4 regions of the Streptomyces sp. NBC_01384 genome follow, and region 1 is predicted to be linked to each of the others. Evidence: riboswitches for the same ligand, from Rfam matches in the RefSeq annotation. Region 1 holds a riboswitch; each other region holds the start of a gene.
The links. Region 1 has a riboswitch for thiamine pyrophosphate ahead of OG747_RS41480 (purine-cytosine permease family protein). Riboswitches for the same ligand answer to the same signal wherever they lie in the genome.

Region 1 (7,772 bases):
TGGTCGACGAACTGGCCCCCGTTCGCCCGTCCGACGACCCCCTCCTGCTGGAGGTTCGGCTCCACGCCGGAACTCTCCTGGTCACCTTGGGCGACTACGGCGCGGCCACGATCGAACTCACCGATCTTCACCAGCTCCTGCTGTCCATGCCCAGGGAGCCGTACCGCCAGGAACTGATGGTGGTGAGCCAGCATCTGGACCGGATCAGGCGGGGTTACGCCGGCTGAGACGTGTCCTCCACAACGGACGGACCTACGAACTCGTGCCACCCACGGCTTGGCAGACCGTATTAGGCCGTGTCCGGTGAGTCGTTCGGAACACGCCTAACCGTCTGCTGTGGCGCCGCAGTCCGCCTGGACCAAGATCACCGGACTCTACGAAACTCGGGGCATCTCACTCGGTTATTCCTCAGGTGCTCGGAGGAAGCAGGGTCCCGTGCTCGTCCGGGGCGCCGTTGAGCAGGTCGCGGTGCGGAACGTCATCTGTCGCGTAGCCGTAGCGGGTGGTCAACAGCTCCATGAACGCCTGCAGGTTGGGGGTCGTCATGGCGGAGCCCAGTTTCCAGCGGCGTTGGGCGACGGCCAGCACGGTCACGTCCATCTGCGCGCGCAGGCGGTCGGCGGTGAAGGCGTTCAGGGGCAGTGCGGTTGTGTAGTGGCTTTCCGGTGTCTGGAAGAAGCGGGTGGGATAGTCCCGCGGAATGCTGCCCGGGCTGGCCTGCTGCAGCCGCAGGTTGGCGGCGATGTTGGCCAGGATTAGCAGGATCTGCCAGTCGAGCCATCCCTCCTCGCGCAGTTCCCGCAGTCCTGCGCGGGTGTCAGGGTCAGCTAGGACACGGGGCAGTGTCTTGCTGAGCACCTGGGGCAGGTCGGTGTAGTTGTCGCGGATCATGTCGAGTGCTCTGGTGCGGTCGTAGCCGGGTCCCGGTGTCGTGGGCTGGGCGAGTGCTGGGGCGGTGGGAGGCTGGAATGCCGTGTCCGACCACGGCGGCATGACGGTTTGCCGCAGGGTGTCGTAGTGGGCCTCGGTCAGCAGGCCGGCGACTTCGTCATAGGGGCGGGCGCTGATCAGTTTGTGCAGGAGTCCGCGGGCGAATGTTGTCTCCAGCAGGGACATGAACGCCTCGGTGGGTCTGGCGCTGAGGTGGGCCAGCAGGTGCACCACCGTGGCGGACAGTTCGCGTTCGAAGGCTGTGTGGTTCATCGAGGCGCTGTAGGGGCTGAGGATGACGGTGCAGTCGACGGCGTGATTGTTGGGCCGGAAGGTGACTCTGTCCCCTCCGCCCAGCGGTGTGCCCGTGATCACCCGAACCAGGATGTCCTGGGGGAAGAACAGAGGATCGCGCGGGGCGAGTTCCGCAAGCGAGATCTGCACCGCGGCGGTGAAACGCTCGGCTGCCAGGACGGTGGCGCGGGTGTTGTCGCACCGGATACGCCATGTCGTGCCCAGGGCTGCGAAGTTCAGATCCCGGTGCGCTCCCACGTCCGAAAATGGTCTTCCGGTGAGCTGATCGTCTGCGTTCTGGATGAACTGCTGCTCGGTCTGCGTGAAGCTGGGCCGGATCAGCGGGAGGTGTTCGTCCAGGTCGGCCAGGTAGTCCGCATCGGTGAGTTCACGCAGGGCTGGCATGAGCGCGGGGTGGAACCGCTCTGCGCTGAGCATCACCATGCTGGCGTGGAAGTCGAGTTGCTGGATATAGCCGTGAGAGGGGTAGTCCTCGGGGGCGTCGGCGAACAGGTGGTGGGCCATGAAGGCGAGTCCGCCGAGAGCGAGGGCGTCGCCCCAGTGGCCCGCCGCGTGGGTATGGGCCATGGCTTGGGTCAATGCGGCGGGCAGTAGGTCTTGATGTTCTTGGCCCGCGGGTGAGGCTGCGACGGCGGCGGCGGTCAGCGCGTACTGCCGGGCGGCTTGCTGCAGGTCCAGGTCGCCGTAGATCTTCCCGATCATGCGCATGGTGAGCAGCGCGCCGCGCAGGGTGTCGCCGTGCCACCAGTTGATTTTGACCTCGTGCAGTTCGTGCAGCGCGTCCAGCGGTCTGCCCGCGCGCAGGAATGCCATCGCACGGTCCCGGCAGCGTGCGGCGACACTGCTGTCGCCTGCGAGGTCCGCCTGCGCGGCGTCCAGCGCGTCGCGGATCTTCTCGTAGCGAGGGTCTTCGGTGAGGGCGGGTGCGAACATCTGGAACGTCTCGCTCACACCGCCGACCGGGAAGGCACGGGCCTGCGGCAGCAGGTCGACCAGCCGTTCCAGACAGTCCATCGCCTCGGTGACGTCCACCGGGCGGCTGGCCGGGCTGACATCGGGCACGATCTCACCCGCCCGCCGCAGCCGTGTCGTCTCCTGCGGGGTGGGTAGCGCCCCTGCGGCCGGGCGTGTGACCTGCGGCCAGCGCGGGTGCAGACACAGGCGGGCGGCCACGTCGAGGAGCGACGCCTTGCGTACCGGGTAGACAGCGGCGTCGGTGGCCTCGATCAAGACGGCCACACGCTGCCGCAGGCGCAGGTCCAGCTCGCGCAGTTCCTCGGCGTTCGTCGTACCCAGGTGACGCAGCCAGGCGCCGCCCCAGTACAGCAGCAGTTGGCCCGCGTCATCCAGGAGCGCGACACGCTCCGAGGACAGAGCGGCGTCGATGACCGCCCGGATATCCGCTTCGACACCATCCAGGCTGTTCTTCCCGCGCAGCACGGCCAGCACTCGTTCGTAGCGCGCCCGCAGGGCGAGCTCTCCGTCCCCGGCGTCGACGAATTCCCCGACGTAGCCGAGCCACTCGGGCAGGTCCACCCGCGCTTCGTCGTCGAAGGTCGCATGCCGCAAACCGTCCCGGACCTCGGACAGGGCTCCCGGCGTCAGACGCTTCCCCGACCGCTCCCGCAAGGCGGTCAGGGTGGAGCGGTACCAGTCCGGCTGTGCCTCGGCCGACTCATCCGGGATCATCGCCGAGGGCAGATCCAGAAACCGCTGGGCGATCCAGACCAGGTCGCCCTGGGTGAGCATGCCGGCCACAGCCTGCCCGTCGAACACGTCCAGGGCGACGTCGTAGGTATCCCGCGCGTGTTGCTGCAGCCGGTGACGTGCCGCCACCGGGATTCCGTGCACCGCGAAGAAGGCCACCCTGCGCACGGGTTCGCCTCGGCTGCAGATCGACTTCAGGTCGTCGCGGATCTTCCCGTCCAACGGCGGCTTTTGCACGGATGCCGCCAGGACCCAGGGCTCCGTGGTGGCACGCCCGACGAACCCGCCCGCCCCAGCCAGCTCGTGTGGCAGGTTTGTGTAGTACGACTCGGCATCACGTCCCTGGTCCCCGCCAGCACTTACCGGACCGGTAGCCGGCACGATGTTGCTGCTCAGCCGGCGCAGCGCAATCTGAAACACGATCTGCTCGAACACGTGGTGCTCGTTGCGGCCCGCCAACTGCTCAAGCAGAAACTGGATATAGCGTTCGGTCTCAGGGAAAGTCGCCACACAAGGATTCTCTCCCACACCACTGACAACGGGCGTGCTGTCGGCGGGAACGTCGTGAGCCCCGATCTGCTGCGCGCGGGGGAGCAGCCGCCCACCCACGATCGGGGCGGGCAGACGTGATGGGTGACCGCGTCAGGGCCGAGAGGGCCCGGTGAATGAGGCAGCTCGAAGTCGCGGCTGCTGTGCGAGTGAGCGAGCGGTCGGTGGAGCGGTGGTGCCAGCCTGGCGAGAGCGCGGCGAGGTCTGGGTCCCCCGTTGCAGGGTTCTAGAGGGACGGCTTGGGGACCAGTTGGGGACCACGCGGTGTGCGCGCTGGTGCACAACGGAGCCTACTATGCACATTATCTGTCCCGATTAAGTCTGCTATATCCAGAAAATACCCTTGACCCCTACTCCTGGGGGTCAAGGGGTCGCAGGTTCAAATCCTGTCGTCCCGACTGGAGATGTACTCATAGTCGCAGATCGGAGCCCTGTCTCACTGAGGTGAGGCGGGGCTCTCGGTCGTCCTGGAGATGGGCGCAAGCGGCCCCGGGACCACCCCCCCCGCGCCACACCGCGGCCAGGGCAAAGCCGTCGGCGAACACCCCGCACCGCCCGCCGCGCCGTCCGTAGCATCGGTGCCATGAGTCCTGGGGCAACAGCGCCGTACGACGAACACGCCGACTGGTACAACGACTTCATGTCGGCGGGAGCCGGCGACTACATCCAGCGAGTGCACGCCACGATCCAGGATCTGCTGGGCCCGGGCGACGGCCCGTGCCTGGACGTGTGCTGCGGGACGGGTGCCCACGCGTCCGTGCTCGCCGGGCTGGGACGGACGCCGGTGGGGGTGGATCTCTCGCGCGGGCAGCTGCGCCATGCGGCCGAGCGGCTGCCCGTCGCCGTGGCCGACGCGGCGGCCCTGCCGTTCGCCGACGCCTCCCTCCCCGCCGCCGTGTGCGTGCTGGCCAGCACCGACGTACCCGACTACGCCGCCGTGCTGCGCGAGACCGCCCGGGTACTGCGCCCCGGCGGGCGCTTCGTGCACCTCGGGGTGCACCCGTGCTTCATCGGCGCGTTCGCCGACTGGAGCGACCGGACGAGGATCGTGGTCGACGAGCGGTACGCCGACCGGTCGCGCAGCTTCGACGCCTGGAACCCGGCCGGCGTCCGCGCCCGGGTGGGTGCCCGGCACGTCCCCCTCGCGGACCTCCTCAACGCCGCCGCGGCGGCCGGCCTGCGGATGCTGCGGACCGCGGAGGCGGGCCCGGGCGGCGTCCCCGATCTGTTCGGATTCCGCGCCGAGAAGACGTGGTGAAGGACGGCGTGAAGGACCACCTCGACTCCGACTCGGTGTTCGACGTCAAGAAGAGCCTGGTCCAGGACTTCACCGAGACCGACGACCCGTCTCTGGCGGGGGAGTTCGGGGTCCCGAACCCCTTCCGCCACGCACGCTTCGACCTCGTACGGGAGCCGGAGCGACCAGAACGACCAGAATGACATCAATGAACACGCCTCTCGACTTCTCGTACGAGACCCAGCCCGCGCGGGTGGTCTTCCGGCCCGGCGCCGCGGTGTCCGCGACCCCCGGCGAGGCCGCGCGGCTCGGTCTGCGCAGGGTGCTGGTGGTCTGCGGCAGGAGGGGCGAGGACACGGCGCGCGCGGTCGCCGACGCGCTGGGCGAGGCCTGCGCGGGGCTGCATGCCGAGGCCGGCCAGCACGTGCCCGTCGAGGTCGCCGACCGGGCGGTCGAGGCGGCGCGCGCGGTGGGCGCCGACGGCTGTGTCGCGGTAGGCGGCGGCTCGGCGATCGGCCTCGGCAAGGCGATCGCGCTGCGCACCGGCCTGCCGCTGATCGCCGTGCCCTCCACCTACTCCGGCTCGGAGATGACCCCGGTCTGGGGCCTGACCGAGCACGGCGCCAAGCGCACCGGACGCGACCCCGTCGTCCAGCCCCGCAGCGTCGTCTACGACCCCGAGCTCACCCTCGGGCTCCCCGTCCCCCTCACCGTCACCAGCGGCGTCAACGCGCTCGCGCACGCTGTCGAGGCCCTCTACGCCCCCGACACCTCACCCCTCGTCTCGCTCATGGCCGAGGAGGGCGCACGGGCGATGGCGGACGCCCTGCCGCTGGTGGCCGCCGCACCGGACGACCTCGATGCGCGCGGCAGGGCCCTGTACGGCGCATGGCTCTGCGGTGCCTGCCTCGGCGCCACCACCATGGGCCTGCACCACAAGCTGTGCCATGTCCTCGGCGGCACCTTCGGCCTGCCGCACGCCGAGACGCACACGGTGGTCCTCCCGTACGCCCTCGCGTACAACGCGCCCGCCGTACCCCAGGCGATCGCGACCTTGTCGCGCGTCCTGGGCACCGACGACGTACCCCGCGCTCTGCGGGAGCTGGCCACCGGCCTCGGCGCTCCCCACAGCCTCGCCGAACTCGGCCTGAAGGAGACTGACTTGGCCGAGGCCGCGGAGCGGACCGCCGGGCAGGCGTATCCGAACCCCCGCGAGGTCACCAAGGACGGTGTGCTGGGGATTCTGACCGCGGCGTACGAGGGCGGGGAGCCGCGCGTCGACTCGTAGCCGTGCCGCGTGTGCACCCTTCCTCTGGGGCGTATGCGCGGGCCGGGCTATCCTGACCGCCGAACCGGACACGGGGTGCCCCGCACGAGGGCTGAGATCACACCCGTCGAACCTGAACCAGTTAGGACTGGCGGAGGGATGTCTCATGTCGTTGCCGTATGCCCGCAATGCTCGCGATGAGGTGGCCGTCGGGGGCCCGCAGGGCGTTTTCGACGGGCGGATGCCCACCGCCCCGGGCGATCTGCGCGTCGAGGCGCGAGGTATCGCCCCGGTCCCGGAGGACCACCGCTACGGCGGCCCCGGCCGCCTGTTCACCGTGTGGTTCGCCCCCAACCTGACCATGACCGGCGTGTTCACCGGCACCGTCGGCATCGCCCTCGGCCTGGACTTCGCCACCGCGCTCGCCGCCGTCGTGCTGGGCACCGTCCTGGGCGCGGTTCCGACCGCGTACCTCGGCACCTGGGGCAGTCAGACGGGCGCCGGACAGCTGCCGCTCGCCCGGCTCGCGTTCGGGCGGGCCGTGGTCGTCCCCGGCGCCCTGCAGTGGCTGTCGTCCATCGCCTGGGACGCGCTGATCGGCCTCTTCGGAGGGGACGCGCTGGCCCAGCTGTGCGGCTGGCCGTTCTGGCTGGGCGTGCTGGTCATGATGGCGGCGCAGGGCGCGCTCGGCGTCCTCGGCTACGAGGCCATCCACCGGCTCCAGAGCGTCATGACCTTCGCCCTCGCCGCCGCGTTCGTGGCCCTGACCGTGAAGCTTCTGAGCGGTGCCCACACCACCGCCACCGCCACCGCCACCGCGCACGGCGCCGACCAGGCCGGTGCCTTCGTTCTGACCTGCACGATCGCCCTCAGTCTGGCGCTGTCGTGGGCCCCGTACGCGAGCGACTTCAGCCGCTATCTGCCGCGTACGGCATCCCGCCCGCGCATGTTCTGGTACACCCTGGCCGGCATCAGCGTGTCCTTCGTGGCCGTTCAGGCGCTCGGACTGTGGGGCGCGGCCGTCTTCACCGACCAGACCGCCCGCGGCGTGGACACCCTGCTCGGAGGGGGCGCGCTGGGCGCCTTCGGCCTGCTCGCCGTGGCGCTCGCCGCGCTGAGCAGCAATGCCATGAACGACTACAGCGGCTCGCTCGCCCTGCAGACCATGGGCGTACGGCTGCCGCGCCCGGCCGCCGCCGCGCTGGCCGCCGTCCTCGGCTTCCCGCTCGTGCTGTGGATGCACGCCGCCGACACCACGGCCCGCTTCCAGAACGTCCTGCTGCTCGTCGGCTACTGGATTCCCGGGTTCGTCGCGATCGTCGCCGTCGACTGGCTCGCCCGGTCCAGGGCCCGCGGCGGCGCCCCCGTCGACCTGGCCGCCGAGAGCGCCCGCCCGCAGTCGTGGTGGCCCGCGCTCGTCGCGTTCGTCACCGCCTTCGCCGCGGCGCTGCCGTTCATGAGCACCAGCCTGTACGTCGGTCCGGTCGCCGAGGCCCTGCACGGCGCCGACCTCGCCTACGGGGTGGCGTTCGTCGCGGCCCTGCTGGTCTACGCCCCGCTGCGCCTGCGCCGCTGACCCCGCCCCCTTTCACCCCTCGTACGGAGTGACACTCACCATGCTCCCGATCACGCCCAAGTCCACGTCCACGCCCCCGTCCACCGCACCGCCCCGCGTCCTGACCATCGCAGGATCGGACTCCGGCGGTGGCGCGGGCATCCAGGCCGACCTGAAGACGATGCTCGCGCTGGGCGCGCACGGGATGAGCG
Region 2 (7,772 bases), 6.5 Mb from region 1:
ATCTGGTCGCCCGTGCCGAGCTCGCGATACCGGGTCTGCGCGACCGCATCCTCTGGCAGGAAGTCCGCACCCCATGGGACATCGCGGAGGAGACCGGCGCGGCAGGCGGCGCCGTCCCCGCACCGGCGCTCGCCGCGGCGGACGGCCGACTGCTGCACCCGTCGAACGGCACCCGTATGCCGGGGCTGTTCGCGGTCGGCGGCTGGGCGCACCCCGGCGGCGGCCTCCCGCACGCGGGCATGTCGGGCGCACTCGTGGCCGGACTCATCGTGGAGGGACCGGAATTCCGGGGCTCGCAGTGAGCGCGCCGGTGCACTGAAGGCCGCCCACGGACCCCGGGGCGGCACCTCTCAGTAGCGGTACTGCTCGTCGAACCCGGCGCCGTTGGCGTTGCCGTTGGTGTTGCCCTGGTACGGATACGGCTGCTCCGGCGGGAGTTCGCCGCCGTACTGCTCGTCGGTGCTGCGCTGCTGCGGGACCCAGACACCGCCGGCCGGGGTCTCACCGCCGTAACCGCCGGTGGCGTACTGGTCCTGGCCGTAGCCCTGCTGCGTGTACTGCTGCTGGTCACCGCCGCCGTAGGTGGTGTCGTACGAGGCGCCGCTGTAGGTCTGCGTGCCGATGTACGGGTCGGAGTAGGCGGCGTACTGCTGCTGGCCGTTGTCGTAGGCGTACTGCTGCTGGTCGTAGCCGGAGTAGCCGCCGTAGGCGTATGCCTGCTGGTCCTGGGACTGGGCCGCGGCGGCGTAGGCCTGGTCGGTGCCGGGCTGCGCGTAGGCGGGGTTGTTGTAGACGCCGTACGAGCCGGTGTCCTCGGGCAGGGGCTGGGGCTCGTACACGGCGGTGGTCTCGGCGGCCGTGGGGTCGGCGGAGCCGGGCGGCATGAACCGGTCGGAGTGGGCGGGCGAGAACACGTCGTCCTCGCGGGCGTAGTCGTCGTCCTGCGGATACGTTGCGCCTCGGGCCATTCCTTCGGCCATTCCCTCGGCGGCCCCGGCTCCCTCGGCCGCTTCGGGGTCGGAGCCCTCCAGCATCGGGTCCTGGCGGTCCGGCTCACCGCGGCGGCGCTTGCTCTTGCCCAAGCCCTTGCCCGCGGCCTCGTCGGCGCCCTGACGGTTGCCCACGGCCCAGCCGGCCGAGAAGCCGCGGCGGAACGACAGCGTGACGTACGTCTGGCCGACCGCGAAGGCGGCCGCGCCCAGCCCGATGACCACCACGGAGGCCATCAGCACACCGAAAACCACGCCGAGGAAGCCGACGAAGGCGAGCAGGCGCCAGCGCAGCCGCGCCTTGTACTGCAACAGGACCTCGCCGAGCAGCCACAGCGCGACGATGCCGAAAGCGATATAGAGGACCGTCCAGCCCATGTACGCCCCTCTCCCAGTGGCCGCTACGCAGTGTGTCGTACGTGGGTGCGACCGGTCTAGGCCCGCTGCGGGTGGTGCAGGCCCAGATTCTCGTAGATTTCCAGGGTCGCCGTGGAGTTGTTGAGCGTGATGAAGTGCAGTCCGGGGACGCCCTCGTCCAGCAGCCTCGCGCAGAACTCCGTCGCGAACTCGATGCCAATGGAGCGTACAGCCGCCGGATCGTCTTTGGCTGTGAGGATCCGCTCTTTCAGGACGTCCGGGAACGAAGCGTTGCTGAGTTTCGGAAGTCGTTCCAGCATCTTCACACTTGTCACCGGCATGACTTCCGGAATGACCGGGGTCGCGCAGCCGGCCGCCTCGACGCGGTCGCGCAGGCGCAGGTACGACTCGGGCTGGAAGAACATCTGCGTGATCGCGTAGTCCGCGCCGGCCCGGCACTTGTCGACGAAGTGCGCGACGTCCACATCCCAGTCCGCGGAGCGTGGGTGCATCTCGGGGAAGGCGGCGACGCCTACGCAGAAGTCGCCCGACTCCTTGATGAGTCGGACGAGTTCGGCGGCGTAGGCCAGGCCCTGGGGGTGCGGGACCCACTCACCCATGGGGTCGCCGGGCGGGTCGCCGCGGACCGCGAGCATGTTCCGGATGCCGGCGTCCGCGTACTGGCCGATGATGTTGCGCAGTTCGGCGATGGAGTGGTTGACCGCGGTGAGGTGGGCGACCGGGGTGAGCGTCGTGTCGGCGACGATCTGCTCGGTCTCCTTGACCGTGCCCGCACGGGTGGAGCCGCCGGCTCCATAGGTCACGGAGACGAAGTCGGGCGCGACGGCCTCGACCCTGCGCAGGGCGTTCCACAGGTTCCGCTCGCCCTTGGGAGTCTTCGGCGCGGAGAACTCGAACGAATAGGTCGCCTTACCGGTCGCGAGCATGTCACGCACAGTGCGTGCGCGATCAGTCCTGGTGGAAGCAGATCCGAGGGCCATACCCGCAGGTTAGCCAGGGGGAGGCGGTCCCCCAACCAAACCGACACAAATTGTCCGACTTGTCGATTTCTTGTCCACCCTTCGGACACCAGTGGGACAACCAGTCGGACGGCGGATCGAACGGCCGATCGGACCATCGCCGGACGCCTACGCGTGGCGCGGACGCCGCTACGCCTGGCGCAGTCGCTTCGCGAACTCTTCGGCCGCGGCTTCGGGGTCGTCCGCCTCGGTGATCGCCCGCACGACCACGACACGGCGGGCGCCGGCCTCCAGCACCTGGTCGAGGTTGCCGAGGTCGATGCCGCCTATGGCGAACCAGGGGCGGTCGGTGCCGAGGGAGGCCGTGTAGCGGACCAGGTCGAGGCCGGGGGCGTGGCGGCCGGGCTTGGTGGGGGTGGGCCAGCAGGGGCCGGTGCAGAAGTAGTCCACGCCGTCCTGGACGGCGGCGGCCGCGGCCTCGGACTCGGCGTGGGTGGAACGGCCGATCAGGACCTCGTCGCCGAGGATCGCGCGGGCCGCGGGGACCGGGAGGTCGCCCTGGCCCAGATGGAGTACGTCGGCGCCGGACGCGTGGGCGACGTCCGCGCGGTCGTTGACCGCGAGGAGCTTGCCGTGGCGGGCGCAGGCGTCCGCGAAGACCTCGAGGTGCTCCAGCTCCTCGGCCGCCTCCATGCCCTTGTCACGCAACTGCACGATGTCGACGCCGCCCGCCAGGACCGCGTCCAGGAACTCCGGGAGGTCGCCCTGGCGCTTGCGTGCGTCCGTGCAGAGGTAGACACGGGCGTCGGCGAGCTGGGCGCGGGCGGCGTTCTCGGGCATGCGGATGTCCCCCGTGGTGCGGTGCGTACGGACGTGGTGCTGCGCACCGTCGTGGTACGCGGCGCACGGTCGTGGTGCGGTGCGTACGGACCGCGGCGGCCGGGGTGGTCCGGGGCCGGCCGTGGTCCGTACGCCGGACGGTTCGTCGGATCAGACGGCGAGCGCCTGGGCGCGGCGCTTCACCTCCGTGCCGCGATTCTCGCTCAGAGCCTGCGCGGGGGTGCCGGGCAGGGTCGCGTCGGGGGTGAAGAGCCACTCGAGCATCTCTTCGTCGGTGAAGCCGTCGTCCCGCAGGAGCGTCAAGGTGCCGGCCAGGCCCTTGACGACCTTCTGCTCGTTCCCGTCGATGAAGTCGGCGGGGACGTGCAGCGCGCGGTTCTCACCACGGCGTACGGCGATCAGCTGGCCCTCCTTGACCAGCTGCCGGACGCGGGTCACCTCGACGCCGAGCTGTTCGGCGATGTCGGGGAGGGTGAGCCAGGCGGGGACGAGAGCATCGATCTTTGCGTCAATCTCGGTCACGGGACAAGCCTGCCATCCCGGACTGACACTCGGTACCCGAGTGTCCGCCGGGGAGCGGTCCGAACCCCACGGATCGGGCGGAGCCTCGACCACGATTGCGGCCCCACAACGCCGTCGGACTCCACCGCCAGGTGCCCCACTACCGTGACAAAAAGGGGATTTTCCGGCTGTGCCGGACCCGTTCCGCCGAACCGGTTCCACCTTCGGTGACCGGAGCCGACCGGGGCCGACCGCCGCTCGGCGCCGCCGAAATCCGCCGCCGTGCGACGCGCCGCAGCGGCAAACCCGGGCTCCGCCGGGCCCGGCACGGCCGGAATCGGCCATCCGGCGGCTCGCCGTGGCGGCGGAAGGGAGATCTCCGGCTCCAGAGGGCCGACCGGTGGAGGCCCTCGGCGGTTGAGGCGGAGGCGGCTATGCCATGGCGTCCTTCAGCGGGCGGGACGGGTCCGAGAGGATCTCCGCGTTCATCGGCATGCCCGCCTCGATCAGGCGGCGGCCCTGGGCCAGGTCGCGGGGACGGCCCACGGCGAGAAGGGCGACGAGGCGGGACTCGCGGAGCCAGCAGACCGTCCAGGCCGCGCCCGAGGGGTCGCCACGCCAGACGGTCGTGTCGGCGAGCGCGTGGTGGCCGACGTACTGGACGAACCGGCCGAACTGCTCGGACCAGAAGTACGGGACCGGGTCGTACGCCACCGGGACCTCGCCGATGATGTTCGCCGCCACCGTGCGCGGCCCCTGGAGGGCGTTGTCCCAGTGGTGGACGAGGAGGCGCTCCTCGTACCGGCCCGAGGGGAAGGAGGCGCAGTCGCCGACCGCGTAGATGTCCGGCACGGAAGTGCGCAGGTGGTTGTCGGCGACCACCTCCTGGTGGGCGCCGAGCTCGATGCCGGAGCCGGCCAGCCAGGCGGTGGCGGGGCGCGCGCCGACACCGACGACGACGGCGCCCGCGGGCACCCGGGAGCCGTCGTCCAGCACCACCGCGCCCGGCTCGACGCGCTCCACGCGCGCGTGGGTGCGCAAGGAGGCCCCGCTGTCCGTGTACCAGGCGGTCATCGGCGCGGCCACCTCAGCGGGCAGCGCCCCGGCCAGCGGCCGGTCGGCGGCCTCGACGACCGTCACCGCGCACCCGGCCTCGCGCGCCGCCGTGGCGAACTCCGCGCCGATCCAGCCCGCCCCGACGACCACGATGTCGTGCTGCCGGGCCAGCACGGGGCGCAGCCGCTCGGCATCGTCCAGGGTGCGCAGGAGATGGACGCCGGGGACGCCCTGCGCGCCCGGCAACTGGATCGGTTCCGCGCCGGTGGCGAGGACCAGGACGTCGTACGGCACCGGCCCGGCCTCGGTGTCCAGCTCATGGTCCCCGGGGCGCACGCCCAGCGCCTCGCAGCCGAGCCGCAGTTCGATGCCGAGAGCCTCGAAGTCGATGTCGAAGGCGGAGCCCTCGGCCGTGCCGAGCAGCACCGCCTTGGACAGTGGCGGCCGGTCGTACGGCTGGTGCGGCTCGGCGCCGATCAGCGTCACGTCCCCGGTGAAGCCCTGTTCGCGCAGGGCGACCGCGGTCTGTACGCCGGCCATGCCCGCGCCGACGATGACGACCCGCCGTGCCGTACGCCCCTGCGACTGCGACTGCGACTGCGCCTGCCGCTGTGCCTGTGCCTGCGTCTGCTCGCTCACCTGATCACCATAGACAACTGACAATCTGTCAGTCAGGGGACGTGCTCAGTGAGCTCTTCCACAAGGCTCGTCCCGCTGCCCTCCCGTGTCCCGGCGAGGTGCCCGCGTACGACGTCCCCGCCCGCGTACTCGGCCCAGATCTCGCCGTGACCGGCGCGAGGACGAGGCGGCCGTCGAGCGAACGCGCCATGGACGGAGGCTCCCTTACTGAGGCATACGGCAGCGGGCTAGGGTGGCCAAGTTAAAGCACTCGCGGGAGCCCGGACGCACCGGGCTGAGAGGGAGGCTGGCGGCCTCCGACCGTACGAACCTGATCCGGGTCATGCCGGCGAAGGGAGGGGCTGGACGCCCATGTCGCCTACACGTACACCTGCACCTGCACCTGCACGCACATCGGATACACGTACATCAGATGTCCTTGTCATCGGGGGCGGGATCATCGGGCTCGTCACGGCGTGGCGGGCCGCGCAGCGCGGGTTCACCGTCACGGTCGTGGACCCCGAGCCGGGGTGCGGGGCGGCGCGAGTGGCCGCCGGAATGCTCGCCGCCGTCACCGAGCTGCACTACGGCGAGCAGACCCTGCTGGGCCTGAACCTCGCCTCCGCGCGGCGCTATCCCGACTTCGCCGCCGAGCTCAGCGAGGCGAGCGGCCAGGACCTCGGCTACCGCCGGTGCGGCACACTGGCCGTCGCGCTGGACGCCGACGACCGCGCCCATCTGCGCGAACTGCACGCCCTGCAACGCCGGTCGGGGCTCGACTCGCAGTGGCTCAGCGGACGTGAGTGCCGCCGTCTGGAGCCGATGCTCGCGCCGGGCGTGCGCGGCGGGCTGCGGGTCGACGGCGACCACCAGATAGATCCGCGACGGCTCGCGAAGGCCCTGGTCACGGCGTGCGAGCGGGCCGGAGTGGAGTTCCACCGGACGTGGGCGGAGCGGCTGACCGTCGTACGGGACCGGGCCGCCGGCGTCGGCACGACGGACGGCGAACAGCTGACGGCGGGGCAGGTGGTGCTCGCCGCCGGGAGCCTCAGCGGGAAGCTCGCGGGCGTGCCCGACGACGTACTGCCGCCCGTGCGCCCCGTGAAGGGGCAGGTGCTGCGGCTGACCGTGCCGAAGCGGTACGCGCCCTTCCTGAGCCGGACCGTGCGGGCCGTCGTGCGCGGCAGTCAGGTCTATCTGGTGCCGCGGGAGAACGGTGAGCTCGTCGTGGGCGCCACCAGCGAGGAGCTGGGCTGGGACACGACGGTGACGGCGGGCGGGGTGTACGAGCTGCTGCGCGACGCGCACGAGCTGGTTCCCGGGATCACCGAGCTGCCGCTCACGGAGACACGCGCGGGCCTCCGGCCCGGGTCGCCCGACAACGCGCCGCTGCTCGGCCCGACCGGGCTCGACGGGCTGCTGCTGGCCACCGGCCACTACCGCAACGGCGTCCTGCTCACGCCCGTCACCGGAGACGCCATGGCGCACGTCCTGACCACCGGAGAACTGCCGGACGAGGCACGCCCCTTCACCCCCCAGCGCTTCAGCACGGCGCTCACGGAGCAGCCCGCATGAACATCTTCGTCAATGGGGAGCGGCGGCTGATCGCCGCCGGCACCGCCCTCGACACGCTCGTCGCCACCCTCACCGTCGCGCCGTCCGGAGTCGCCGCCGCGCTCAACGAAACCGTCGTCCCGCGCGCGCAGTGGTCGTCCACGTCCCTCTCCGAGGGAGACCGCGTCGAAGTCCTCACCGCCGTCCAAGGAGGCTGACCCATGGCCGACGATCCCTTTGTCCTCGGCGGTACGTCCTTCTCGTCCCGCCTGATCATGGGTACCGGGGGTGCACCCAGCCTGGACGTCCTGGAACGGTCGCTCGTGGCGTCCGGCACGGAGCTGACGACGGTCGCGATGCGGCGGGTCGATCCCGCGGCGCACGGCTCGGTGCTGTCCGTGCTCGACAAGCTGGGCATCAGGGTGCTGCCGAACACCGCGGGGTGCTTCACCGCGGGCGAGGCCGTGCTGACCGCCCGGCTCGCGCGGGAGGCGCTCGGTACCGAGATGGTCAAACTGGAGGTCATCGCCGACGAGCGCACCCTGCTGCCGGATCCGATCGAGTTGCTGGATGCCGCCGAGGTCTTGGTCGACGACGGGTTCACGGTGCTGCCGTACACGAACGACGATCCCGTGCTCGCGCGGAAGCTGGAGGATGTCGGGTGCGCGGCGATCATGCCGCTGGGGTCGCCGATCGGGTCCGGGCTGGGGATCCGGAATCCGCACAACTTTCAGCTGATCGTGGAGCACGCGCGCGTGCCGGTGATTTTGGATGCGGGGGCCGGTACGGCGTCGGACGCGGCGTTGGCGATGGAGTTGGGGTGTGCGGGGGTGATGCTGGCGTCGGCCGTCACTCGGGCGCAGGAGCCGGTGCTGAT
Region 3 (7,772 bases), 2.1 Mb from region 1:
GGCAACGTCGACAAGGCCGTCGAGGCGCTGCGCATCAAGGGCCAGAAGGGCGTCGCCAAGCGCGAGGGCCGCTCCGCCGAGAACGGCGCCGTGGTCTCCATCATCGCCGACGACAACACCTCCGGTGTCCTGGTCGAGCTGAAGTGCGAGACGGACTTCGTCGCCAAGGGCGAGAAGTTCCAGACCGTCGCCAACCAGATCGCGCAGCACGTCGCCGCGACCTCTCCGGCCGACCTGGACGCGCTTCTCGGCTCCGAGATCGAGGCCGGCAAGACGGTTCAGGCGTTCGTCGACGAGGCCAACGCCAACCTGGGCGAGAAGATCGTCCTGGACCGCTTCGCCCAGTTCTCCGGCGCCTACGTGGCCGCGTACATGCACCGCACCATGCCCGACCTGCCCCCGCAGATCGGTGTTCTGGTCGAGCTGGACAAGGCCGACGCGGACCTGGCCAAGGGCATCGCGCAGCACATCGCCGCCTTCGCGCCGAAGTACCTCTCCAAGGAGGACGTCCCGGCCGAGGTCGTCGAGTCCGAGCGCCGCGTCGCCGAGGAGACCACCCGCGCCGAGGGCAAGCCCGAGGCCGCCCTCCCGAAGATCGTCGAGGGTCGGGTCAACGGCTTCTTCAAGGAGGCCACCCTGCTGGGCCAGCCCTACGCGCTGGACCAGAAGAAGTCCGTCCAGAAGGTCCTGGACGAGGCCGGTGTCACCCTGAAGCGCTTCTCGCGCATCAAGGTCGGCATCTGAGTCCGTACCGCGATCGACGCGCGACCCCGATAGGGTCGGCAGCAGTCGTCCGCGGACGCCGGCACCCACGCGCGCGCGGCGGACGACAGCAGATCTGACGAGGAGGCCATTGCCGAGCACGGGATGCGAACGACACCCCACCGGCAATGGCCTTCTTCGTATGTGCGACACGTAAAGAGGCGAGATCTCCATGACCACCACCCAGGCCGACCAGAGCGAGAAGACCGACGACGGCAAAGGCGCGGGACGCTTTCTGCTGAAGCTTTCCGGCGAGGCGTTCGCCGGCGGCGGCGGACTGGGCGTCGACCCCGACGTGGTGCACAAGATCGCCCGCGAGATCGCGGCCGTCGTGCGCGGCGGCGCCCAGATCGCGGTCGTCATCGGCGGCGGCAACTTCTTCCGGGGCGCCGAGCTCCAGCAGCGCGGCATGGACCGGGCCCGCTCCGACTACATGGGCATGCTCGGCACCGTCATGAACTGCCTCGCCCTCCAGGACTTCCTGGAGAAGGAAGGCATCGACAGCCGCGTGCAGACCGCCATCACCATGGGGCAGGTCGCCGAGCCGTACATCCCGCTGCGCGCCGTACGGCACCTGGAGAAGGGCCGTGTGGTCATCTTCGGCGCCGGTATGGGCATGCCGTACTTCTCCACCGACACCACCGCCGCCCAGCGCGCCCTGGAGATCGACGCCGAGGCCCTGCTGATGGGCAAGAACGGTGTGGACGGGGTCTACGACTCCGACCCCAAGACCAACCCCGAGGCCGTCAAGTTCGACTCGCTCGGCTACGGCGAGGTCATCACCCGCGACCTCAAGGTCGCCGACATGACCGCCATCACGCTGTGCCGCGACAACAAGCTGCCGATCCTGGTCTTCGAGCTCCTGGCGGAGGGCAATATCGCGCGGGCCGTCAAGGGTGAGAAGATCGGCACACTCGTGGGTGACCAAAGCGGCCGGGCCTGACCGGGAGCGTCCTCGACCGGGACCGACCCTGACCGAGGACGGACCCTGACCGGGGGATGGACAATGTCCTGCCGGTCCGGAACCGTGCAGGAATAAGACGCGACGCAGCCGGCCGCCACCCCGACGAGGAACAGCTGCCGGGCCTACTCAAGACACGCAGGAGCAAGTGGTGATCGAAGAGACCCTCCTCGAGGCCGAGGAGAAGATGGAGAAGGCCGTCGTGGTCGCCAAGGAGGACTTCGCCGCGATCCGCACCGGTCGTGCGCACCCGGCGATGTTCAACAAGATCGTGGCCGACTACTACGGCGCACTGACGCCGATCAACCAGCTGGCCTCGTTCGCGGTGCCCGAGCCGCGCATGGCCGTGGTGACCCCGTTCGACAAGAGCGCGCTGCGCAACATCGAGCAGGCGATCCGCGACTCCGACCTGGGTGTCAATCCGAGCAATGACGGCAGCATCATCCGAGTGGTGTTCCCCGAGCTGACCCAGGAGCGCCGCAAGGAGTTCATCAAGGTCGCCAAGACCAAGGGTGAGGACGCCAAGATCTCGATCCGGTCCGTGCGCCGCAAGGCGAAGGAGACCATCGACAAGCTGATCAAGGACGGCGAGGTCGGCGAGGACGAGGGCCGCCGTGCTGAGAAGGAGCTCGACGACACCACCGCGAAGTACGTCGCCCAGGTGGACGAGCTCCTGAAGCACAAGGAAGCGGAGCTGCTCGAGGTCTGATGAACGACTCTTCCTGGGGGGCGCCGCCACAAGCCGGGTACTGGGGGCCCTCCGACCAGGGGCCTGTCCAGGGGGCAGCCCCGGCGGGTCCCGCGTACGATGCGCATGACGCGCAGCAGACTCGCCCCATGCCCATCGTGCCCGCACACGGCGGAGACCAGGATGACGACCGGGGGGCCGCTCGGCTGAGCGGCCCCGTGTTCCGCGATGAAACACCGCCAACGGCGTCCTACCGGGACCCGTCGCAGAAGCCGCAGGAGCCCATGCCCAGCGCCACCCCCCAGCCCGCCCCCGCACCGCAGAAGAAGAGCGCGGGGCGCGACCTGGGTGCCGCGATAGGAGTGGGCGTCGGGCTCGGTGCAGTGATCGCCGCGTCGTTGTTCATCGTCAAGGCCGTGTTCGTGGGCGTCATAGCGATCGCCGTGGTGGTGGGCCTGTGGGAGCTCACCTCACGGCTTCAGGAGCGCAAGGGCATCAAGGCGCCGCTCGTGCCGCTCGCGCTCGGCGGTGCGGCGATGGTCGTCACCGGTTACGTCCGGGGCGCCGAGGGCGCCTGGGTGGCGATGGCGCTCACCGCGCTCGCGGTCCTGGCCTGGCGGATGACGGAACCGCCCGAGGGCTATCTCAAGGACGTCACGGCGGGGGTCTTCGCGGCCTTCTACGTGCCGTTCCTCGCCACGTTCGTGGCCATGATGCTCACCGCCGACGACGGCCCGCGCCGGGTCCTGACCTATCTGCTCCTGGCGGTCGTCAGCGACACGGGGGCGTACGCGGTCGGCTGGCGCTTCGGCAAGCACAAGCTGGCGCCGCGCATCAGCCCCGGCAAGACCCGCGAGGGCCTGTTCGGGGCGGTCACCTTCGCGATGGTCGCGGGTGCGCTGTGTCTGCAGTTCCTGATCGAGGACGGCACGTGGTGGCAGGGGCTGATCCTCGGCCTCGCGGTCGCGGCCAGCGCCACACTCGGTGACCTCGGTGAGTCCATGATCAAGCGGGACCTCGGCATCAAGGACATGGGAACGCTGCTGCCGGGGCACGGCGGCATCATGGACCGGCTGGACTCACTCCTGCCGACGGCTCCGGTGGTGTGGCTGCTGCTGGTGCTCTTCGTAGGGTCCGGCTGATCTTCACAAGGCTCGGCTGACCTGCGTACATATGGGTGAGGGGCTCGTTGTCCACAGGACGGCGAGCTCCTCACCCATATGTTTCGGGTCAGTGGAGTCCGCCGCTGCCGAACGAGCCGCTTTTGCCCTCGGCCCAGCGTGGCGGCTCCTTCAACGGGCTCGGGCGGTTTGGTGTGTGGGTCAGCTCGTACGGGGTGAGAGCATGTCCGCCCTTGGCCACCTTGGGTATCTCGGCGGGCTCCCGCAACTCCCGGACTTCGTGGACCGGGCCGTCCGGCGGCAGGTGCGGCTGCTCGTCGGGGCGGGGCAGGCGCGGTGCGCGGGACCGCATGCGGCAGCTCAGCCAGAAGCTGCCGCCGAGCAGCGTCACGAGGGCCGCGGCGACCAGGAACAGCCCAAGGCTCAGCAGGCCGCTTCTCTCTGCCAACTGCATCGCTGTGGTACTCATACCAGGCAAATACCCTCTAATCGCCTCACGAACCAGTCAATCGCCTCATGAGCCAGTCAATTACCTCATGAACCAGCTGGTCGCCTCGTGAAGCAGCTGGTCGCCTCGTGAACCGGGCACCCGAAGGGCGGTCCTTTCCGCTCTCCATCCCGGATCCAGATGGACGGCCGCAGGTCACACGATTCGATCTGCGACACTGGTACAGCCATGCCTAAGCCAGGAGAACTCACATTCGTCGCCCCGCGCGGAGCCAAGAAGCCGCCGCGGCACCTCGCCGATCTCACGCCGGCCGAGCGCAAAGAGGCCGTTGCGGCGATCGGTGAGAAGCCGTTTCGCGCCAAGCAGCTCTCGCAGCACTACTTCGCGCGGTACGCGCATGACCCCGCGGAGTGGACGGACATCCCGGCCGCCGCGCGTGGCAAGCTCCAGGAGGCGCTGCTTCCCGAGCTGATGACGGTCGTGCGGCATCTGTCGACCGACCAGGAGACCACCCGCAAGACCCTGTGGCGCCTGTTCGACGGCACACTCGTCGAGTCCGTGCTGATGCGCTACCCGGACCGCGTGACCATGTGCATCAGCTCGCAGGCCGGCTGCGGGATGAACTGCCCGTTCTGCGCCACCGGTCAGGCCGGGCTGGACCGGAACCTGTCCACCGGCGAGATCGTGCACCAGATCGTGGACGGGATGCGGGCCCTCAGGGACGGCGAGATCCCGGGTGGTCCGGCGCGGCTGAGCAACATCGTCTTCATGGGCATGGGCGAGCCGCTCGCCAACTACAAGCGGGTCGTGGGGGCCATTCGTGCGCTCACCGATCCCGAGCCGGACGGGCTCGGGCTCTCGCAGCGCGGGATCACCGTGTCGACGGTCGGGCTGGTCCCCGCCATCCACCGGTTCTCCGACGAGGGCTTCAAGTGCCGTCTCGCCATCTCCCTGCACGCGCCGGACGACGAGCTGCGCGACACCCTCGTCCCCGTCAACACGCGGTGGAAGGTGCGCGAGGTGCTGGACGCCGGATGGGAGTACGCGGCCAAGTCCGGGCGCCGGCTCTCCATCGAGTACGCGCTGATCCGGGACATCAACGACCAGGCGTGGCGCGGTGACCGGCTCGGGCGGCTGCTCAAGGGCAAGCCCGTGCATGTGAATCTGATTCCGCTGAACCCGACGCCGGGCTCGAAGTGGACCGCCTCGCGGCCCGAGGACGAGAAGGCGTTCGTCGAGGCGATCGCCGCCCACGGGGTGCCGGTCACCGTCCGGGACACCCGGGGCCAGGAGATCGACGGGGCGTGCGGTCAGCTCGCCGCGACCGAGCGATAGTCTGGCCCGCGTACCCGCGTACGTACATTTTCATATTCCGACATCTTCATATTCCGACAGGGGAGCGCCACAGCGCTGAGAGTGCGGTAGCCGGGACACCGGTGGGCCGCAGACCCTCAGAACCTTGCCCAGGTCATTCTGGGTAGGAAGTTCGGGCATCACTCAAGCTGTTGCGCCCTGCCCGGGAACCTTCCGAGGTTTCCGGGCAGGGCCGCGTCTCTTCCTGGTCAGCCAGGAGGAAATCAGTGAGCACCACCAAGACGTTCGCGGCCGTGGCCGTCGGTCTGGGCCTGGTCACGCTCTCCGCGTGCGGGTCCTCCGACAGCAACGGCGCCGGGGACTCCAAGACCGTGACGCTCGTCAGCCACGACTCGTGGGCCGTGTCGAAGAGCGTGCTGGGGGACTTCGAGAAGCAGTCCGGCTACACGGTCAAGGTCCTCAAGGACGGCGACGCCGGCCAGGCCGTCAACAAAGCCATCCTCACCAAGGACAACCCGCAGGGCGATGTCTTCTTCGGCGTCGACAACACCCTGCTGAGCCGGGCGCTCGACAACGGGCTCTTCCAGTCGTACGAGGCGAAGGGCTCGGACCAGATCCTCCCCGAGTACCGGGTCGACCAGGACAAGCACCGGGTCACGCCCATCGACTCCGGCGACATCTGCGTCAACTACGACAAGAAGTACTTCGCCGACCACAAGCTGGCCCCGCCGGCCTCCTTCGACGACCTGATCAAGCCCGCGTACAAGAACCTGCTCGTCACGGAGAACGCGTCCACGTCCTCACCCGGCCTCGGCTTCCTGCTCGGGACCGCCGCGAAGTACGGCGACAGCAGCTGGCAGGACTACTGGAAGAAGCTCAAGGCCAACGGCGTGAAGGTCGTCGACGGCTGGGACCAGGCCTACAACGACGAGTTCTCCGGGTCCTCCGGCGGCAAGAAGGCCAAGGCCGACCGGCCGCTCGTCGTCTCCTACGCCTCCTCCCCGCCCGCCGAGGTCGTCTACGGCGACCCGAAGCCACAGACCGCGCCGACCGGGGTCGCGAACGGCACCTGCTTCCGGCAGATCGAGTACGCGGGGCTGCTGAGCAACGCGAAGAACACCAAGGGCGGCAAGGCGCTCCTCGACTTCCTGATCACCAAGGAGTTCCAGGACGACATGCCGCTGAACATGTTCGTGTACCCGGTCCGCGAAGCCGCTCAGGTACCCCAGGTGTTCCTGAAGTTCGGCCCCCAGGCCAAGGACCCCGAGACCATGGCCCCCGCCAAGATCGCCGACAACCGTGATCAGTGGGTCAGGTCGTGGACCTCGCTCGTACTGAAGTAGCCCCGCGCAAGACCCGTAAGGGGAGCGCGACGCGGCTCGGGCTGATGGCCCTGCCCGTCGCGTTCTTCGCCGTCTTCTTCGCGTACCCCGTGGCCGCGATCGTGGCCCGCGGCCTCAAGGTCGACGGGGTCTGGCAGTTCGGACGGATCGGCGAGGTGCTCGCACAGTCGGACATCCGGCATGTGCTGTGGTTCACCGCCTGGCAGGCGCTCGCCTCCACGGCGCTCACGCTGCTGATCGCGCTCCCCGGCGCGTATGTCTTCGCGCGCTTCGATTTCAGGGGCAAGCAGGTGCTGCGGGCGGTGGTGACCGTCCCGTTCGTGCTGCCGACCGTCGTGGTCGGTACGGCGTTCCTGGCCCTGGTGGGCCGGGGCGGGCTGCTGGACCAGCTGTGGGGCGTACGGCTGGACACCACCGTGTGGGCGATCCTGCTCGCACATGTCTTCTTCAACTACGCCGTCGTGGTACGGACCGTCGGCGGGCTCTGGTCGCAGCTCGACCCGCGTCAGGAGGAGGCCGCGCGGATGCTCGGCGCCTCCCGGTTCGCGGCCTGGCGCAAGGTGACGCTCCCGGCGCTGAGCCCGGCCGTGGCCGCCGCCGCGCTGATGGTCTTCCTCTTCACCTTCACCTCGTTCGGCGTGGTGCAGATCCTCGGCGGGCCGACCTTCTCCACCCTCGAAGTCGAGATCTACCGGCAGACCTCGGAGATCTTCGACCTCGCGACCGCGGCCGTGCTGACGATCATCCAGTTCGTGGCCGTCGGCGCGATCCTCGCCGTGCACGCCTGGACCGTACGCCGCCGGGAGACCGCCCTGCGCCTGGTGGCTCCCGAGGTGACCGCGCGCCGACCGCGCGGGGCCGGGCAGTGGGCGCTGTTGGGCGGGGTCCTGGCGAGCATCGTCGTCCTGCTCGTCCTGCCGCTGGGCGTACTGGTCCAGCGGTCCTTCGACACCCCCGGCGGCTATGGATTCGCGTACTACAAGGCGCTGACCTCGGCCGACGGCGGCGTCTTCCTGGTGGCACCGATCGCGGCGATCGGCAACTCGCTGGAGTACGCGCTCGCCGCCACCGCCATCGCCATCGTGATCGGCGGTCTGGCCGCCGCGGCGCTCACCCGACGTACCGGCCGACTCCA
Region 4 (7,772 bases), 4.1 Mb from region 1:
GGGGATGATTCCTGGCCAGTCGATGGCAAACGACGGGGTAGGCGATGCGCGAGTCGGTACAGGCAGAGGTCATGATGAGCTTCCTCGTGTCGGAGGAGCTCTCTTTCCGCATTCCGGTGGAGCTGCGATACGAGACCTGTGATCCCTACGCCGTGCGGCTGACCTTCCACTTGCCCGGCGACGCACCTGTGACCTGGGCGTTCGGGCGGGAGTTGCTGATCGACGGCGTGGGCCGGCCGTGCGGCGACGGTGATGTGCACATCGCGCCCGCCGACCCGGAGGCGTTCGGCGAAGTGCTCATCCGGCTTCAGGTGGGCGGCGACCACGCACTGTTCCGGTCCGGGGCGGCGCCGCTCGTGGCGTTTCTCGACCGCACGGACAAGCTGGTGCCGCTGGGGCAGGAGCGTTCCCTCGCGGACTTCGACACCCATCTCGACGAGGCGCTGGACCGCATCCTGGCGGAGGAGCAGAGCGCGGGCTGAGGAGTCCCACATCCCTCAGCGGAGTAACGCTTCCTCACCCGCAACACGGGCGTGGGGAGGGTCTCCAACGGTGCGGCGATTGGCTTGGTGAAGCCGCGGAAAGCTGATTCCGGCTCGGGCGTGACCCTATGGACTGCCTCTCGTTCTAACCGACATACACGCCGCGTGTTTGAAATGCGCGCGGTCCCCGCCACTGGCATCGTGTTTCACCTGCGGTGACCGGTTCAGCGTCCGGCGGGGCAGCGATCCCAGGGTGTGCCCGACCCGAAAGAGCCGGGCACAGTCCAGACGCCGGCACCGCGTCACCGCCAGTGACGCCGCACACGGGCTCCACCCAAGGATCGGCCCGGACTCGTCCGCGCTCGCCATCGCTTCCACCCCTCGGGGCCACGCGACAACCCAGGATCCTCAAGAGTTCCAGAGACGCTTCAATGCTTGCGGCGACGGCCCTTCCCACCGCGTACCGGCGCCCTGCTCCCCGCGGGCTCCGCGGGGACGGCCGTACCCCCCGGAGTCCCCGAACTCTCCGGACGGTCCGCCGAGACCACCAGGGCCGCCAACGCGGTGGTCACGGGCACCGAGGCGACCAGGCCGATCGAGCCGACCAGGGTGCGTACGATCTCCTCCGCGACCAGCTCGCTGTTGGCGACTGTGCCCACACTGCTCTGCGCGATCGAGAAGAGCAGGAGCAGTGGGAGCGCGGCGCCCGCGTACGCCAACACAAGCGTGTTGACGACCGATGCGATGTGGTCGCGGCCGATCCGGATGCCCGCGCGGTACAGGTCGCGCCAGCCCATCGTCGGATTGGCCCCGTGCAGCTCCCAGACCGCCGACGTCTGTGTCACCGTCACATCGTCGAGCACACCGAGCGAACCGATGATGACGCCCGCGAGCAGCAGACCGCTCATGTCGATGGACGGGTACAGACCGTGGATCAGACCGGTGTTGTCGTCCGTGTTGCCGGTCAGCGCCGCCCAGCCGATGAACTCCGAGCCGAGCACACCGATCAGCACCAGTGAGAGCAGTGTGCCGAGCACCGCCACGGACGTCCGGGCCGAGAGGCCATGACACATGTAGAGCGCGATCAGCATGATGGCGCTCGCCCCGACCACCGCCACGACCAGCGGGTTCGAGCCCTGCAGGATCGCGGGCAGGATGAACAACGTCAGGATCAAGAAGCTGACGGCCAGCGCGATCAGCGCCATGACGCCGCGCATCCGGCCCACCACCACGACGGTCAGTGCGAAGATCCCGGCGAGCAGCGCCATCGGGAACTGCCGGTTCACGTCGGTGACCGAGTACTGCAGATCCTTGGGCGCGGAGGGCTCGTAGGCGACCACGACCTTCTCGCCCTGGTGCAACTGCCGTGACTGGTCCGGCTGGACGATCTCCGTGAACGTACGGCCCTTGTCCTTGCCGGTGTCGATCCGGATCGTCGCCTTCTTGCAGTCGCCCGTCGCCTGCCGCTGCGCGGAGGAGCCCTCGGCGGTGGACGTGTCGCCGGTCGGGGTCTCCCCCGATGCGTTCACGGACTTGCAGTCCACCTTGTCGACCTTGGTGACCGTGGCCTGCTGGGTCTGCCGGTCGAAGCCGACACCGGTGCGCTCGTGGGAGGGTGCGCCGCCGGGCCAGAGCACCGTGAGACCCACAACGACCGCGGCGGCGAAGGGGATCAGAATGGCCGCGATGACCTTGCGCAGGTGCTTGGAGACGGGAGCGGCGGGGCCATGGCTGTGACTGTGCGAGTGTCCCGACCCGTGCCCGTTCCCGGGGTCCTGCTCATGCTCATGGCCGTCACCCGGTCCGTGTCCGTGTCCGTGTCCATGCCCGCCTTCGGAGCCGTGTCCATGGCCGTCACCGGTGCCGGGTCCGCGCGGCGGCTCGGAGGGTGGGAACGGGGGCTGCTGCGTTGTGGTCACCGACCGATCATCGCAAGAACGGCGAGGGCCCTCTGTTCACCGCGCCAGATATGACGCTAGCGTGGAGGCACCTTTGCACACGCGGGAGCTCGGAGCACCGGGCTGAGAGGGCGCTGACCTCCGTCTCAGCGATGTTTCACGTGGAACGAGTCATGTTTCACAAGAGACGTCGGCAGACGGAATCCGCTGCGTCGACCGCTGAACCTGTTACCGGGTAATGCCGGCGTAGGGAGTAGGTCTCATGACCAACAAGGACGTACGCACGCCTGCCTTCAGCCAGACGGATGGGGCACCGACCGTGCCCGAAGGTGGACAGCCGCAAGAGGCCGGGAGGTCCATCGGCTGGCACAAGGCACATGTCGGAGGTTCGCGCCCCGATCTGCGAGTGCCGGTCCGTCAGGTGCACCTCACCAACGGGCGGTCCGTCACGCTGTACGACACCTCCGGTCCGTACACCGATCCGACCGTGGACACCGATGTACGCAGGGGTCTCGCGCCGCTGCGTGAGAACTGGATCATCGCCCGCGGTGACACCGAGGAGTACGCGGGCCGTACCGTCCGTCCTGAGGACGACGGGATCAAGCACACCTCGCCGCGCGGGGGCCTGCGCAACCTCGACGCGGTCTTCCCCGGGCGGCCGCGCCAGCCGCGCCGGGGCCGCCCCGGAGAGGCGGTCACGCAGCTCGCGTATGCGCGTCGCGGTGAGATCACGCCCGAGATGGAGTTCGTGGCGGTCCGCGAGAACGTCGACGCCGAGGTCGTCCGCGAGGAGATCGCCGCCGGCCGCGCGGTGCTGCCCGCGAACGTCAACCACCCGGAGATCGAGCCGATGATCATCGGCAAGCGGTTCCTGGTGAAGGTCAACGCCAACATCGGCAACTCCGCGGTCACCTCCTCCATCGAGGAGGAGGTCGAGAAGATGACCTGGGCGACCCACTGGGGCGCCGACACGGTCATGGACCTGTCCACCGGCCGCAACATCCACACCACCCGTGAATGGGTCCTGCGCAACTCCCCCGTTCCTATCGGCACGGTGCCGCTCTACCAGGCGCTGGAGAAGGTCGACGGCCGTGCCGAGGAGCTGACCTGGGAGATCTACAAGGACACGGTCGTCGAACAGGCCGAACAGGGCGTGGACTACATGACCGTCCACGCGGGCGTGCGCCTGTCGTATGTGCCCCTCACCGCGAACCGCAAGACCGGCATCGTCTCGCGCGGCGGCTCCATCATGGCGGCCTGGTGCCTCGCGCACCACAAGGAATCATTCCTGTACGAGAACTTCGAGGAGCTCTGCGAGATCCTCGCGGCGTACGACGTCACCTACTCGCTCGGCGACGGGCTGCGGCCCGGGTCGATCGCGGACGCCAACGACGCGGCCCAGTTCGCCGAGTTGAGGACGCTCGGGGAACTCAACACGATCGCGAAGCGTTTTCACGTACAGACGATGATCGAGGGCCCGGGACATGTCCCGATGCACAAGATCAAAGAGAACATCGACCTTCAGCAGGAGATCTGTGATGAAGCTCCGTTCTATACGCTCGGTCCGCTGACGACGGACGTCGCGCCGGCGTACGACCACATCACCTCCGGCATCGGTGCCGCGATGATCGCCTGGTGGGGCACGGCCATGCTCTGCTACGTCACGCCCAAGGAGCACTTGGGCCTGCCCAATCGTGACGACGTCAAGACCGGCGTCATCACCTACAAGATCGCCGCCCACGCAGCCGACCTCGCCAAGGGGCACCCAGGTGCGCAGGAATGGGACGACGCGCTGTCCGACGCCCGCTTCGAGTTCCGGTGGGAGGATCAGTTCAACCTGGCCCTCGACCCGGACACGGCACGGGAGTTCCACGACGAGACCCTGCCGGCCGAGCCCGCCAAGACGGCGCACTTCTGCTCCATGTGCGGCCCGAAGTTCTGCTCGATGAAGATCAGCCAAAGTATCAGCGAGCGGTTCGGCGGTGCGGTGGCTGAGGGAGCGTCGCCGGAGGAGATCGCCGAGGGGATGCTGCAGAAGTCGAAGGAGTTCGCGGCGAGCGGGAACCGGGTGTATCTGCCGATCGCCGACTGACGAGTCACGGGGCGGCGCTCATGGCGGGCCGACCATGAGCGGCGTCCCCGCACGGGCAGTGGCGGAAGCGTCGTGGGCGCTCTGAGGCCGGCGAGCTGGTGTCGGTCGTCGTCGTGTGCGGGTTCCTTCCCGACCTACGACTGCTGTGAGCCGTTCGATGCGCGGGGATGCGTATCGAATGGCTCCGGGGGCGGGCTCTCTCGGCAGACTGGGCGCATGACATCGACATCCATGAGCAAGGGCGCCAACCTTCCCGTCGCCGCCGGGGCGGTGCGGGCCGAGCTCGGCTGGAGCGGCGGGGCCGGTGCGCCGGACGCGGATGCCTCGGCACTGCTGCTCGGCGCGGATGGACGGGTGCGGGACGACGGTGACTTCGTCTTCTACAACCAGCCACAGCACGCCTCCCACGCCGTACGGCATCTGGGGAAGCGGCGGGACGGCGGTGCCACGACGGACACGGTCGAGGTGGACCTGCGCGCCCTGGAACCGGAGATCGAGCGGGTCGTGCTGTGCGCCTCGGCGGACGGCGGCACCTTCGGTGAGCTCTTCGGGCTGACACTGCGGCTGCTCGACGCCGGGACACTGCAGGAGTTCGCGCGTTTTGAGATGGAGGCGACGACGGAGACGGCGTTCATCGGGGGTGAGCTGTATCTGCGGGGCGGTCGATGGAAGTTCCGGGCGGTGGGCCAGGGGTATGCGTCGGGGCTGGCCGGTCTGGCCACCGACTTCGGTATCAGCGTGGAGTCCGACGAGGCCGCCGTCTGCCCGCCGGAGCAGACGGCCGCGCCCGCGGCCCGACCGACGGCGCCGCCTGTGGGGCAGCCGGCGGGCACGCCTGTAGTTCCGCCCGCGCCCGCGCCGGTGGTCACGCCGACGGCTGCCCCTGCCCCTGCGCCCGCCGCACAGGTTCCCCTGGCACCCCCGGCGGCCTCCCCGCGTCTGAGCAAGGCCGAGGAGCGGCTTCCCGTCGACATGCGCAAGCGGCTCTCGCTGCGCAAGGAGCAGGTGGCGGTCAGTCTGCGCAAGCACGGTGCGGCGGGGGTCACGGCGCGCGTCGTGCTGATCCTCGACGCCTCCGGTTCCATGTCCTTCCTGTACTCGAAGGGCGTCGTCGCGGACGTGGTGGAGCGGATGGCCGCGGTGGCGGCTCAGTTGGACGACGACGGGGTGATGCAGGCGTGGACGTTCGCCTCCCATGCGGCCCGGCTGCCGGACTTGAGCCTGGGCGAGTTGCCCGAGTGGCTGGAGCTCCATGTCCGGGTCGGTGAGCTGAGCCTGTTCCGGCGGAGCAGGAAGCCGCGGAAGGGCCTGCTGCCGGGGCAGGTGGACATGCGGGCGGTCGGTATCCAGAACGAGGAGCAGAAGGCGATCGCCGATGTGCGCACGTATGTGCGAGAGCATCCGGCCGTCGATCCCACACTGGTGCTGTTCTTCTCCGACGGAGGTGTCTATCGCAACAAGGAGATCGAACAGGAGCTGCGGGACGCGGTCGAGGAGCCGATCTTCTGGCAGTTCGTGGGTCTGGGACGGTCCAACTACGGCGTGCTGGAGCGGTTCGACTCGCTGCCGGGCCGACGCGTCGACAACGTCGGGTTCTTCGCCGTGGACGACATCAGTGGCGTACCGGACCCGGAGCTGTACGACCGGCTGCTCTCGCAGTTCCCAGCCTGGATGACGGCGGCGCGGCAGCTCGGCATCATCTGACGGCGCCCGCAGAGGACCGTACGAGCGTGTGCGCCGCGCGGACCCGTGAGGGCCCACGCCGTATCGGCGCAGGCCCCTGCTCCCGTCACCCCGGTGTCGGCACGCCGGGTGTCACTCCGGCTGGTGCTCGGGGCCTCCGAAGTCGGGGCTGGTGAAGTCCGGGCTGGTGAAGCTCGGCCGTGGGCCCGCCGCGGGGCCGCCGTCGGGGCTGCTGAACCCCGGCCGGTCGTAGCCGAGGTGCGGCATGCGGCCGGTGGTCGGCGTCGGTGACGGACGACCCAGTGCCGCCGTGCCCGGATCGGCGAGGGCCTCCCGGAGGAACGGCATGATGCCGCGCTCCAGCAGGGCCTCGCGCCAGGCTTCCCTGGCCCGGGCCACCTCCGCGTTCAGGTCGCCGGGTGCTCCGGCCCGCAGCGAGGACGAGCCGTTGCGCAGGGCGGTCAGCAGCAGCCCGACCGCGGCGACCAGGATCGCGGCCGCCGTGACCGCGCCGAAGACCCACCCGGTGGTCAGGAGGGTCTGGGCGAACGCGAGCTCGGGGGTGAGCACCTTCAGGATGAACCCCACGAGCAGGAAGATCGCCGCGGCTGTCCCGGCGAGGACGGGGGCGAGCACCGCGACGACGGCAGTGACGCCGGCTCCGGCGGTCTCGGTGACCTCCCCCATGGTGGCGGCGAGCCCCACCGCGGTCGCGCCCGGCTCCGCGGAACCGGCTTCTTCGCTCACGGCTGGGGTGGACGGCGCCGGGTGGCGCAGTTCCTCGCGGACCTTCACGTAATGCGCGTACTCGGTCGCCGCGGCCGCCGTGATGAGCGCGGTGGCGTTGAGCGCCATGGTGCGCAGCTGTTCGAGGTTGAGCCGCTGGCCGACAGCGGCGAGTTCCGGGCGGTATGGGGCGGAGCGCAGCGCCTCATCGAGGAGCCGCCCGTATTCCTGGCGGTCCTCGCTCAGCAGGTGCTGCGGAACGCTGTTCATGTGCATCCCCCGATGCTCCGTAGGGCTGGTGGCTCGCACGCTGACGAGCCGTCGGGCAGAAACGGAGGGGAGCCTGCTACGGATAAACCGATGGTAGAGCGGTGACGGCACGCCGTGACAGGGGGTTTCCAGAAATTGCCCCCTGGCCAGCGCAGTCCTCCGTGGGGGACGCCTGCCCGAAGAACGCTCAGCTATCCAGGGGCAGTTGCTGGACCAGCAGTTTTCCGGCCATGGTCACTCCGCCGTCCATTGCGATGGCCAGTCCGGCGGCGTAAAGATGCGGTCCTTCGACCACGGGGCCCGCGCTGTCCTCGCCGTCCTCCGAGCCGACCTCGCCCAGGAGGTACGGGATCGGGCTGTGACCATGGACGATGCGGGTGCCGCCGTAGGTGTCCAGCAGGGAGAGCACGGCCGCGGGGCCGTCGTCGCGGAAGGCGAAGCGTCTGGTGAACTTCCGGAAGAGGTCCCAGCACTCGTCCGCGTCGTTGCGCGTGAGAGTTTCGCGGATGGTGTCGTTGACCGCTTCGATCGAGTCGCCGTAGTCGAGGTAGGCGGTGGTGTCGGAGTGCACCAGGAGGTGTCCGTCGACCTGCTCCATGGCGTCCAGCCGGGCCATCCACT

Region 2: linked by a shared signal. The riboswitch ahead of thiO (glycine oxidase ThiO) and the one ahead of OG747_RS41480 (purine-cytosine permease family protein) in region 1 are both predicted to bind thiamine pyrophosphate.
Region 3: linked by a shared signal. The riboswitch ahead of OG747_RS31660 (thiamine ABC transporter substrate binding subunit) and the one ahead of OG747_RS41480 (purine-cytosine permease family protein) in region 1 are both predicted to bind thiamine pyrophosphate.
Region 4: linked by a shared signal. The riboswitch ahead of thiC (phosphomethylpyrimidine synthase ThiC) and the one ahead of OG747_RS41480 (purine-cytosine permease family protein) in region 1 are both predicted to bind thiamine pyrophosphate.

Annotation. Positions count from the first base shown of each region.
Region 1 covers NZ_CP109559.1:9,023,430-9,031,201, forward strand. The annotation lists gene OG747_RS41455 (serine/threonine-protein kinase) at 1-227, shown strand, start outside; gene OG747_RS41460 (hypothetical protein) at 409-3,462, opposite strand; gene OG747_RS41465 (class I SAM-dependent methyltransferase) at 4,085-4,759, shown strand; gene OG747_RS41470 (hypothetical protein) at 4,756-4,941, shown strand; gene OG747_RS41475 (maleylacetate reductase) at 4,947-6,026, shown strand; TPP riboswitch at 6,088-6,182, shown strand; gene OG747_RS41480 (purine-cytosine permease family protein) at 6,172-7,581, shown strand; gene thiD (bifunctional hydroxymethylpyrimidine kinase/phosphomethylpyrimidine kinase) at 7,622-7,772, shown strand, end outside.
Region 2 covers NZ_CP109559.1:2,561,644-2,569,415, forward strand. The annotation lists gene OG747_RS11525 (phytoene desaturase family protein) at 1-302, shown strand, start outside; gene OG747_RS11530 (hypothetical protein) at 351-1,367, opposite strand; gene metF (methylenetetrahydrofolate reductase [NAD(P)H]) at 1,424-2,347, opposite strand; gene thiE (thiamine phosphate synthase) at 2,516-3,166, opposite strand; gene OG747_RS11545 (Rv2175c family DNA-binding protein) at 3,317-3,688, opposite strand; gene OG747_RS11550 (NAD(P)/FAD-dependent oxidoreductase) at 4,100-5,263, opposite strand; TPP riboswitch at 5,605-5,716, shown strand; gene thiO (glycine oxidase ThiO) at 5,714-6,916, shown strand; gene thiS (sulfur carrier protein ThiS) at 6,913-7,113, shown strand; gene OG747_RS11565 (thiazole synthase) at 7,117-7,772, shown strand, end outside.
Region 3 covers NZ_CP109559.1:6,881,928-6,889,699, forward strand. The annotation lists gene tsf (translation elongation factor Ts) at 1-744, shown strand, start outside; gene pyrH (UMP kinase) at 935-1,705, shown strand; gene frr (ribosome recycling factor) at 1,875-2,432, shown strand; gene OG747_RS31645 (phosphatidate cytidylyltransferase) at 2,432-3,553, shown strand; gene OG747_RS31650 (DUF6479 family protein) at 3,642-4,001, opposite strand; gene rlmN (23S rRNA (adenine(2503)-C(2))-methyltransferase RlmN) at 4,209-5,315, shown strand; TPP riboswitch at 5,364-5,482, shown strand; gene OG747_RS31660 (thiamine ABC transporter substrate binding subunit) at 5,561-6,637, shown strand; gene OG747_RS31665 (ABC transporter permease) at 6,613-7,772, shown strand, end outside.
Region 4 covers NZ_CP109559.1:4,909,211-4,916,982, forward strand. The annotation lists gene OG747_RS22505 (SsgA family sporulation/cell division regulator) at 45-482, shown strand; gene OG747_RS22510 (YibE/F family protein) at 911-2,401, opposite strand; TPP riboswitch at 2,473-2,650, shown strand; gene thiC (phosphomethylpyrimidine synthase ThiC) at 2,643-4,472, shown strand; gene OG747_RS22520 (VWA domain-containing protein) at 4,689-6,176, shown strand; gene OG747_RS22525 (hypothetical protein) at 6,288-7,157, opposite strand; gene OG747_RS22530 (metallophosphoesterase family protein) at 7,339-7,772, opposite strand, start outside.